DNA from 3 places in the Paenarthrobacter sp. NPDC089714 genome. Region 1 is predicted to be linked to each of the others. Evidence: riboswitches for the same ligand, from Rfam matches in the RefSeq annotation. Region 1 holds a riboswitch; each other region holds the start of a gene.

Region 1 (3,265 bases):
CATGAGGATGGTCAGGATGCCCGCAACGAACGCGGTGGTGGCTGCAACTGCCGTGAAGCCCAGGGAGGCTCCGCTGGAGTCGGCTCCGGAGAGGATCAGGGGGTTCAGGACCACGATGTAGCTCATGGCAAAGAAGGTCGCGAACCCGCCCCGGATTTCCCGTGAGTACGTGGAACCACGTTCGGAAATCTTGAAGTAGCGGTCTATGGCAGAACCTTGTTTAAGCATGAAGGTCTCCGGGGATCGGGTGAGTGTGCTCTCAAATCCTATGCCCGCGGCTACGGGGCGCCCGGACGATTCGCCTAGTCTGTAAGGAAGCCAACATTAGGAGAAACCGCCCCATGCGTACCATCCGCCCGCTTCTGGCCGCCGTCGTTGCCGCCCTTGCCTTCGCCTCGGCGGTACTTTTCGGTGCCGCCCCCGCGTCCGCGCACGACGTCGCCGAGTCCACCACTCCGGCCAACGGAGCCACCGTGGCGGCAGTCCCGGCGTCGGTCTCCATCACCTTCAACAACCGTCCGCTGGCCATCGGTTCCGGGGTGACGGTCACCGCGGGCGGCGAAAACTGGGCTGACGGCGCCGTCGAAATCATCGACAACCAGGCAGTCCAAAAGTTGCGCCCGGGAGCGCCGGCCGGCGAGTACACGGTGGTGTGGCGCGTGGTCAGCTCCGATTCGCACCCCATTGAGGGCACCTTCAAGTTCACGGCCACCACGGGAAGCACGACGGCGGCAGACGGCTCCGCGGGCGCCTCGCCGTCCGCTTCGGCCTCGGGAGCGGTGGTTCCGAGCGCAGGAACGGCAGCTCCGGGGACCGGCTCCGGCGAGTCGGCTCCGGCCGCCTCCCAGCCCTTCCCGTGGAGCATTGTGGGCCTCGCCGTGGTGGCAGTCGGCCTGGTGGTTTTCCTGGCTGTTACAGCCCGCAGGAAGTTGGCCGCTTCCAACGAGGCCGAGGGCGATAATTCCGCGGAATGACGCGGTTTTCTACATACCTGCGAAAATCTCGAAAGGGTTACCGCGACACGCGCAAAGCCAACTCCTCGTTACTCAAATGTGACTTTGGCGTGATCATCCGTTACGGTAGTACCTGTGCCCGATCCCTATTTGGGGCACTTCCGGCCTGATTGCCTAGCTCTGCCGCAGTCCGGAATCCGTTCGCAGACAAACCTACGGCAGAGACGGGGAACCCATTTTAGGCCGCCATTGAGCGCGCCTTGGGGTGAAGTCACGAAGCTTCCGCTGAACAGCGGGGGATAGTGACCGGGTGACTCCCATCCGAATCCGACAGCTAACCTCGCAGGCATCGGGAGAGGCTTTTTCATGTCTTCACGCATTCTTCGCGGCCGTCGTAAGGCGGACATCGCACGTCCCAATCCGTTCATCTCCATCTCCAAGGCCGTTGCCAGCAACGCTTCGGGCGCTGGCCGCCAGGCAGCCGTTATTGCTGCGGCTTCCGGCCTTGTCCTGACCGGCTCCATTGCCGCCCACGCTGCCGAGACCCCCGCACAGGCCCCGGTCCAGCGTGACTCCAGCCCGGCGACGGTTGCCGAAACCGTTGCGGAGACCCCCAACAAGGTGGTCACCGCAGCTGCAACTGCCACCATCAACTTCGAGCGCCCCGCGGTTTCCTCCGTGGCAGCTCCCGTGATCGAGAAGCCGGCCCCCGTGGCTGCGGCTCCGGCCAAGAAGGCAACCACTGCGGCTGCCACCACGGCCAAGGCTACCGTTGCAGCTACCGCGGCTGCTCCCGCCGCCGCGGCTCCTGCAGCAGCAGCACCTGCCGGGAGTGTCAACGCAGCCATGGTTGCTTCGGCTTACGCCCAGATCGGCATCATGCAGGACTGCACCGCCATGGTGGAGCGCGCACTCGGCTCGGCAGGCATCCCCGTGGGTGACCTCGCTCCGATGCAGTTCCTGAACTACGGCAAGGTAGTCAGCGATCCCCAGCCCGGCGACATGATTGTCCAGTCCGGCCACGTTGCTATCTACATCGGCAACGGCCAGGCCATCAGTGGCGGCATCAACGGCAACCAGACCGGCATCCACCCGATCAGCTGGCTGACCGCAACCGGCCCCATCACGTACGTACGCGCTGGCGCCTAAGCTTCACGCTTAAACACCAAGGCCGGCACCTGGGAGAGATTGCTCTCCGGGTGCCGGCCTTTGGTTGTTAAGGGCTAGCTGGGGACTCAAGGTCCCGGCACGTCGCTGCTCGCTGCGGCGGGGGCAGGACTGGTCAGACTGCCGAGGTACTGGCCTTGCCGGGTTTTCAGGCGATCGCGATGCCCGGTCCTGCCGGGAGCGCCACCTTCGACGAGATGGCCTGTCCCACTGCCTTTGCCTGGCGGAGCACTTCCTTGGGCGTAGGGGTGATGAGCTCTCCGACGCCAACAAGGTGCATCCCCACCGCCCGCATGGCTGCCACGAGGTTCTGCCCGATCGCGATGCCCAGTTCGGCCAACATCCGGCGCAACTGGCTTTGGGCGCAACGCGTCACAACGATGTGGTCCGCCAGGAGGATGCCGCTGGCCGTGTGTACGGCCCATTGTCGAGGTGCCGGCTCGAACGGGGCGAGGCCCGCCGTTGCCAGGCCGGGGACGCCGATGCCGGGAGTCGAAAGGTCCGCCACGCTCCGCTCGCCGAGTTGCAGGCCCTGGCTGGCTCCCAGGAAGTCCAGGCGCACCGCCTTGGTGGTGCTCCGCACGTCGAGCTGATGGCTGGCTGCGTAGTTCCGCAAGTGCCGGAGGATTTGGTTGCGTTCCAGCATGGCCGCGGGGTCGGCAGCATCGCAGCGCTGCAGCATTCCCGTGTGGACGGAGGGACCGGATGTGGACAGGGATCCAAACCCGTCCACCACAATTGAGCCAACGCCGTAGCGGCTGAGCTCGCTGGCCACGGCCAGGCCGGAAAGCCCGGCTCCAATCACCACGGTGGTGGTGCGCTCTGTGCCGGAATCAGGCGTGAGTGACACTGCTTGGTTCCTCCTTGACGTGTGTGCCCGAAGGCATCGCGTTGTTTCGCGTCCAAGCTCCCCCAGCGTCCGCAAACAAATGGCCGGGTGTGTCCTGGAACACGCTTGCCGGCCATTCGGTGACTCGAACACTACAGAACTTTTGGGGCCGTGGATAGCCTCAATGGCAGCGTGTTTTTACTTGTTCATCCAGAGTCCGGCAACCACACCTGAAACCGAGCCCGGACCGTTATGCGGCGGGCGAAAAGTCGCCTTGATTCGGCCTTGGCAACCGAGAATAGTGGGCAGTGGAAGG
Region 2 (3,265 bases), on a different contig from region 1:
GACTACCGCCAGCGGTTCATATCCAGCATTCAGAACGAGTGTGCGCATGCACGTACCTCTTCACGGCCGCACCCGTCAGGGGCACGAGGGCCGGCTGCCCTCTGCATGTACGGGCTGTGGATCGACACCATAAGGGTAAGCACTTATATGCCGTATCAACGAATTTTCTGGCCTGTTCCCGTGCAGTGTCGGCGAATGTTCATGTGCGGGACACCTTGCATGGCCCTCCGCGAGAGGCTTAAAGCGGAACACCCCGCAGGTATTCCTGCGGGGTGTTCAAAGAATCTGTATCAGCCGTTCACACGGATGAAGACCGGGCCGGAGCCGACGTTCACACTGAAGAGTGCAGTGGTGGACCCGTTCCATCCACCGTGTACTGCCATTCCGTTGCCGACGTAGACGGCGATGTGTGCCATTCCACCGTAACCACCGTTGGCGTAGTACGCGAGGTCGCCCGGCTGGGCTTCGGCGGCGCTGACGGTGCGGCCCAAGGAGAGGTAGCCCGCCGGCCAATCGTGGAAGTTGATACCCACGGCCGCCAGCGAATTAGTGACCAACATGGTGCAGTCCTGGGTCACTCCCAGCTGGGCGTAGGCTGCAGCGGCGATGGCTGCCCCGAGGCCACTGGAAGCTGCAGGAACCTTGGCGGCCGCCGTTGCTGAGTTGTCGACTGCCAACGTGGCGGTCGCGCCGGTAGCCGTGGAGCCGGATGCGGCTTTCGCTGCGGGCTTCTCGACGACGGGAGCCGGAGCTTCCACCGTGGTCACAACCGGGCTCTCGTAGGAGATGGCCACGGTGGAGTCGGCAGCGATGGTGGACTGCGTGACTGCCTGGACATCAAGGGCTGTGGTGGCCGTGGATTCACGCTGGACGTTGGTATCGGCGGCGTTCGCAGCAACGCCACTGGTCAAGACCAGTCCTGAAGCGGCAGCGATAACGACTGCCTGGCGGCCGACGCCACCGGCGTTGTTGCTGACAGCCTTCGCGATCACGGCAAGGGAGCTGGTCTTGGGGGCCTCAGCTCGGTGCCGTGCAACCTTGTGTGCACTGGTCATTTTTAATCTCTTTTCGTTTCCGCACGCGGTTGGGGCACGCGCGGTTTGCGGGCAAGCCAGCACTTGGGGGGCATGCTGGCGTACCCCGAACGGGGTTTTAGCGGAGGGTGAAGAATGAAGACGTGCCGGTGGAAGCCACCGAGTGGAGCAAGGTTCCCTGGCTCGGGTTGAGAGCGCTGATCATCATGCCGTTGCCGACGTAGATGCCTACGTGTGCGCCGCCGTTCTGCATGACCAGGTCACCCGGCTGCGGCGTGCTGGTGGCCTTCATGGCAGTCCAGGCGTTGACGCGGGGAATGCTGATGCCGGCCTGGGCGTAGACCCACTGGGTGAAGCCGGAGCAGTCCCAGCCGTTGGGAGTGGTGCCGCCCCAAACGTAGGGGTGGCCGATGCCCGTGTAGGCGATCGCGGCGAGGCCGGAGGCTGCGGCGCTGGAGGCCGTTTCCTGGGCGTCGGAAGACTGTGCGGCGAGCGAGCCGGCGGCCTGGCTGCCAGTGGTCTGGTTACCAGCTGTCTGGGAGCGCTGGGTGGTCTGCGAAGCACGCTGGACCTTCGGGGCTTCCTTGGTGGCCACGACGGGGCTCTCGAAGGAAACAGTGGCCGTGGGCTCTGCAGTGACAACCTCGGTGGTGAGGAGCTGCTGCGTGCTCGTCTCGGCCTTGGAAACATCGGTGTCCGCTGCCTGGGCCGGAAGGCCGACGCTGAGGACGAGGCCGGAGGCTGCGGCAAGAACTGCGGCCTGGCGGCCAACGGTTCCGGCATTCGCTGAAACAGCCTTCGAAAGAGTGTTCAACGGGTGAACCGTCTCGGCGCGGTGGCGCGCAGGGGTAGTGCGTGATGACACGTAGGTAGCCTCTCCCAATGCCTGCGAGGTGAGCTGTCGGATTCGGATGGGAGTCATCCGGCCACGCGCTTCGAGAAGCTTTGTGACTTAACCCCAAGGCCTTCTCTCGAAGACCAAAAGTGGTTCCCCCGCCCCTGCCAGACGAATTTTGCGAACGGATCCTGAGTGGTGGCAGAGCTAGGCAATCCACTCAAGTGCATCGGCCCCCTAAAAAGCCGATGCGCTTTAGACGGTACAACAGTTGAAAGCGAATGTCACATTCAGGTCACGGGGTGTGTCGCGAATGCGAGAGACGACCATCGACTTTGCTTAGAGCCAGCCCATGGGGTCAACAACTTCGCCGTTGACCTGGACCTCGAAGTGCAGGTGGCAGCCCGTGGAGGCGCCCGTGGTGCCGCTCAGGGCTACAACGTCACCGCGGCTGACAGCCTGGCCAACCTTGACGTTGAAGGACGACAGGTGGTTGTACGTGGTTTCAAGGCCATTGCCGTGATCCACCACAACGCGGTTGCCTCCGCCATACTCGTGCCACCCGGCAAACGTGACCTTCCCGGCGGCGGCAGCGTGGACCTGGGTGCCGCACTGGGCAACGAAGTCCTGGCCGCGGTGGAAGTCGCCGGTGCCGCCGGTCAGCGGGCTGACGCGGTATCCGAACGGAGAAGCGGTTGTCAGCGTGTCCAGCGGACTTCCAAGGGTGCCCTTGGAGGAACTGGCCTGGATGCTGCCAACGGACTGGGCGCTGAGCAGCTGCTTGAGCTTGCCGTCGGGATCGGCCTTGGTGGCCACTGCCGCACGGCTGAAGTCGATTTTTGCCGAAGCTTCCGCGGAAACCTCAGGCTGGCTGCCGCCGGATACGGCAAGGGCAGCTTCTGTTTGGCCCGACTCGGAGGTGGCCATGACGGGGCTTGTGGCCGGCAGACCGACAGTGAGGGCGAGGCCTGTGGCGGCCAGGGCCACCCCGGCTTTCTGCCCTACGCCACTGGCTGCGGCGAAATCGGCAACCTGGCGCAACGGGCTCTTACGGCGGCGCACCTGACGCTGGGTGTCGCGCGGCCGGATCTCCGTTACGACGCGGGCTGGCCGCAGCTCAGCAGCGGGGCCGGACGCGCGTCGGCGGCCCCTGACGTTCTGCGATGTCAAACTCTGTTCCTCTCTAGAAAGCCTGCGAAGTTAGCTGTCGGATTCGGATCAGAGAGTGCAAAGACCCGGCCCGCACGCAGCGCATACGGCACACAGGTATCCCGGAGGAAATTGCGTAAGTAGGCACTGCTGCTGCGGACTTCACCCCAAGGCTGCTTCTTCAGGCAGCCGATGGTGGTTCCCCCGCCTCTGCCAGTAGTGGATAACACCCCTGATCTGCTGGCAG
Region 3 (3,265 bases), on a different contig from region 1:
CTGATATGCGTAAGGACGAAGACCAAGACCCCGCAGCCTCCTCGAATCCGGATCCGGAAGACGGCAACATCACCGGACTGGAGCCGGGCGGCGGAGTACCTCCGGGAGAAACCCCTCCCGGAGAAGGCAGCATGAGCGGCGACCAAGGCCACCAGGAGTAACCGCTCCCACATCAGTCGCCAGGCAGCTGTTCCTTTATTGGGCAACGTCGAGACAGCGGCTTGGCGGCGATTGGCGTTATTTCAGCCGCAGGATCTCGCCCAGATCGTAGTCTGCGGGTTCTTCCAGCTGCGAGTAGGTGCAGCTGTCAGGGGTCCGGTCCGGCCGCCACCGACGGAATTGGGTGGTGTGCCTGAAACGGTCGCCCTCCATGTAGTCGTACGCCACCTCGATCACGAGTTCGGGGCGCAGCGGCACAAAGGAGAAGTCCTTACCGGCACTCCACCGGCTTTGGCCACCGGGCATCCTGGATCCCCCGGCGGACTCCTGGTTGGCCCATTCGCCCCACGGATGCTCGGCGAACTCCACCTGGTACGGCTCTAACTCCGCCACCAGGGCTTCCCGCTTGGCCATGGGGAACGACGCCACGACGCCCACATGGTGCAGGCGGCCCGAGTCGTCATAGAGCCCCAGCAACATGGACCCCACAACCTTCGCCGTTTTGTGCCAGCGGAATCCGGCCACCACGCAGTCTGCCGTCCGTTCATGCTTCGTCTTGAACATCACCCGCTTGTTCGGCTGGTAGGTGCCGTCGAGCGGTTTGGACAGCACGCCGTCGAGCCCTGCTCCCTCAAGTTGCACGAACCATTCCTTGGCACGATCAAGGTCGGTGACCGCGGGCGTGACGTACACGGGCGGTTCGGCGTCGGCGAGCGCCTCTTCCAGTGCGGCCCTGCGCTCGGCGAAGGGCTGTCCCGTCAGGTCGTCATCCCCCAGGGCGAGCAGGTCGAACGCTACCAACGAGGACGGCGTCTTCTCTGCGAGCATCCGGACGCGGCTGTCGGCGGGGTGGATGCGCTGCTGCAGGCCATCGAAGTCCAGACGGTTGCCGGAAATGAGGATAATCTCACCATCGATCACGCATTTCTCCGGAAGGTTCTTCTGGAGCGCGTCCACGAGTTCGGGGAAGTAGCGGGTCATGGGCTTCTCGTTGCGGCTGCCGAGGACGATCTCGTCCCCATCCTTGAAAACGATGGTCCGGAAGCCATCCCACTTGGGTTCGTAGTGCCCCACATCGGGGATGGTGGGCACGGACTTGGCGAGCATGGGCGAAACGGGCGGCATCACAGGCAGGTCCATAGATCATGTCTACCGGCCAGTACATGCTCAAAGCTAGTGTTGATCCATGGATTTGTTGGCCGTGTTGGCTGCCGTTCTCTGCGGACCCGCTCTCGTTGCGCTCCTTTGGATCTGGACGCGGCGCAGGGGCACTAAGCGCCCGGTGAAACGCGCGGCCCTGGCAGGCGTCCTCGGCATCGTGGACGAGATCTACCGTCCCGAAACCCACCAGGCGCACCAGATACAAAAGGTCCAGCATGAATTGCCGTCTCCGGCTCCAGCGCCCAAGGGTAGGCGATAAGGCCACCTCGAAACCTTGGACGTTCCGTCCGTTACATTAATGTGACTTTACTTCCCTGCTCCTGTACGGTCGAAGGGCGACCCTGATCTCCGCTGGGCCGCTTCCGGGCTGACGCCGAGCTCTGCCGCATCCCGGAATCCGCCAGATCCGCGGCAGAGACGGGGGACCCAGAGTTCCCGGGCCTGAATTCCGCAGGCCCTTGGGGTGAAGCCGCCACGTGCGGCCGGACGGCCTCGTCCGAACCCGACAGCTAACCTCGCAGGCGTTGAGAGGCAATCACCCATGTCCCCAACCATGGATCAGCCGCGCCGTGCCCAGGAGGCCATCGAGCGCACCAAGCCATCCGGACGCCGTCGGGCCCAACCCAGCGGACAGTCCCCCACCAGCGTTGAAAGCACGACGGCGGCACCCGCCACTGCTGTCAATCCCACCCCGCCTGCGCCCACCGCGCCCATGACGCGCGCGGAGCGACGCGCGGCCGAGCGCGAGGCGGCCGCCCAGGCTGTCATTGCGCCGGAAGCTCCCGCCTCCGACGATGCTGCGGCTCCTGCCTCAGCCCAGGAACCAAGCACGATCGCGGACGATGCTCCGCGGACCGCGTCGACCACACCCGGGCCGCCGACGTCTGCGATCCCCGTGGTAAAGCCGGCCGAGCCTGCCTCCGACGAGGAAGCTGCTCCTGCGACGGCCGCCATTCCGGTGGTACAGGCTGCCGAGCCTGCTTCTGAAGCCGAAGCTGCTCCCGCAACGACGGCTATTCCGGCGGTGCAGGCCGCTCCCGCGACGGCCGCTATCCCCGTCGTGCAGCCCGGCGAGCCCGAACCCGCGACGGCGGCCATTCCGACGGTAGCGGCGCCGGTGATCGGCACTTCCCAAGCCCAGCCTGCACCCAGTACTCAGCCGAAGACTGCGGCGCAGATTGCCGCTGCCGCAACGGCCTCCGCGGGCTTGGCGAGCCGGCAGGCTGCTGCAGCCAGTGCAGCTGACGACTCACAGCCGCGCCGGGCAACCACCTTCCCGGACAGGGCCACATCAGCCGGCGCGGCCTCGTCGGCTGGCACCGGCAAGTCGGTCACGGCAAGCAAGTCGGCCTTCGGTTCGTTCGGGGCATCGTCCTTCACCCGGGAACCGCATGCCGTCCTGACCAAGGCCGCTTCGGTGAAGACAATGGGCCAGCGCATGGCAGTAGTCGCCGGAGCCCTAGGCCTGGTCCTCACGGTTGGCACGGTCAGCCAGGCCCTGGATCTGCCGATCTTCGGGCAGGACAACCAGTCCCAGGAAGCCAGCGGTTCCAAGGGCACAGATGACAGCGGCCGGGCAGCCACCAAGGCCTCCCCTGGACCCACGCCCTCCTACACCACGGCATCCTCAACGTCCGCGGCCGCCACAGCGGAAGCCGGGCAGCCCTCAGCCGACCCGGCACAACCCGCAGCCGAGGCACCTGCCGCCGCGCCGGCGTCGTCCGCGGCTGCTCCCCAGGTTTCGCTGGCAGCCCCACAGTGGGTACCGTCGGCTGCACCTTCGGCTGTTGTCCCGGTGCCCGGCGTAACCTCGCCGGTCCCGAGCCAGCCCGCTCCGCCGTCGGACACCGTCACGGCACCAACGCCGACCCCCACCACTACTCCGACGGTCACCCCGACGCCGACGCCCACCCCCACCGAGACGTCGAAGCCGAGGCCGAGCAAC

Evidence for each region. Region 1 has a riboswitch for cyclic di-AMP ahead of ACIPY3_RS15755 (NlpC/P60 family protein). Riboswitches for the same ligand answer to the same signal wherever they lie in the genome.
Region 2: it holds a riboswitch for cyclic di-AMP, as region 1 does, so the genes downstream of both, ACIPY3_RS11545 (C40 family peptidase) here and ACIPY3_RS15755 (NlpC/P60 family protein) in region 1, are expected to answer to the same signal.
Region 3: it holds a riboswitch for cyclic di-AMP, as region 1 does, so the genes downstream of both, ACIPY3_RS10125 (hypothetical protein) here and ACIPY3_RS15755 (NlpC/P60 family protein) in region 1, are expected to answer to the same signal.

Annotation. Positions count from the first base shown of each region.
Region 1 covers NZ_JBIVGX010000009.1:77,633-80,897, reverse strand. The annotation lists gene ACIPY3_RS15765 (NCS2 family permease) at 1-228, opposite strand, end outside; gene ACIPY3_RS15760 (copper resistance protein CopC) at 342-974, shown strand; cyclic di-AMP (ydaO/yuaA leader) riboswitch at 1,125-1,316, shown strand; gene ACIPY3_RS15755 (NlpC/P60 family protein) at 1,320-2,102, shown strand; gene ACIPY3_RS15750 (FAD-binding protein) at 2,269-2,970, opposite strand.
Region 2 covers NZ_JBIVGX010000005.1:148,338-151,602, reverse strand. The annotation lists gene ACIPY3_RS11555 (HNH endonuclease) at 1-48, opposite strand, end outside; gene ACIPY3_RS11550 (NlpC/P60 family protein) at 291-1,055, opposite strand; gene ACIPY3_RS11545 (C40 family peptidase) at 1,153-1,899, opposite strand; cyclic di-AMP (ydaO/yuaA leader) riboswitch at 1,904-2,062, opposite strand; gene ACIPY3_RS11540 (M23 family metallopeptidase) at 2,209-3,039, opposite strand; cyclic di-AMP (ydaO/yuaA leader) riboswitch at 3,044-3,265, opposite strand, start outside.
Region 3 covers NZ_JBIVGX010000004.1:286,082-289,346, reverse strand. The annotation lists gene ACIPY3_RS10140 (DUF6480 family protein) at 1-161, shown strand, start outside; gene ACIPY3_RS10135 (ATP-dependent DNA ligase) at 238-1,299, opposite strand; gene ACIPY3_RS10130 (hypothetical protein) at 1,346-1,579, shown strand; cyclic di-AMP (ydaO/yuaA leader) riboswitch at 1,709-1,858, shown strand; gene ACIPY3_RS10125 (hypothetical protein) at 1,862-3,265, shown strand, end outside.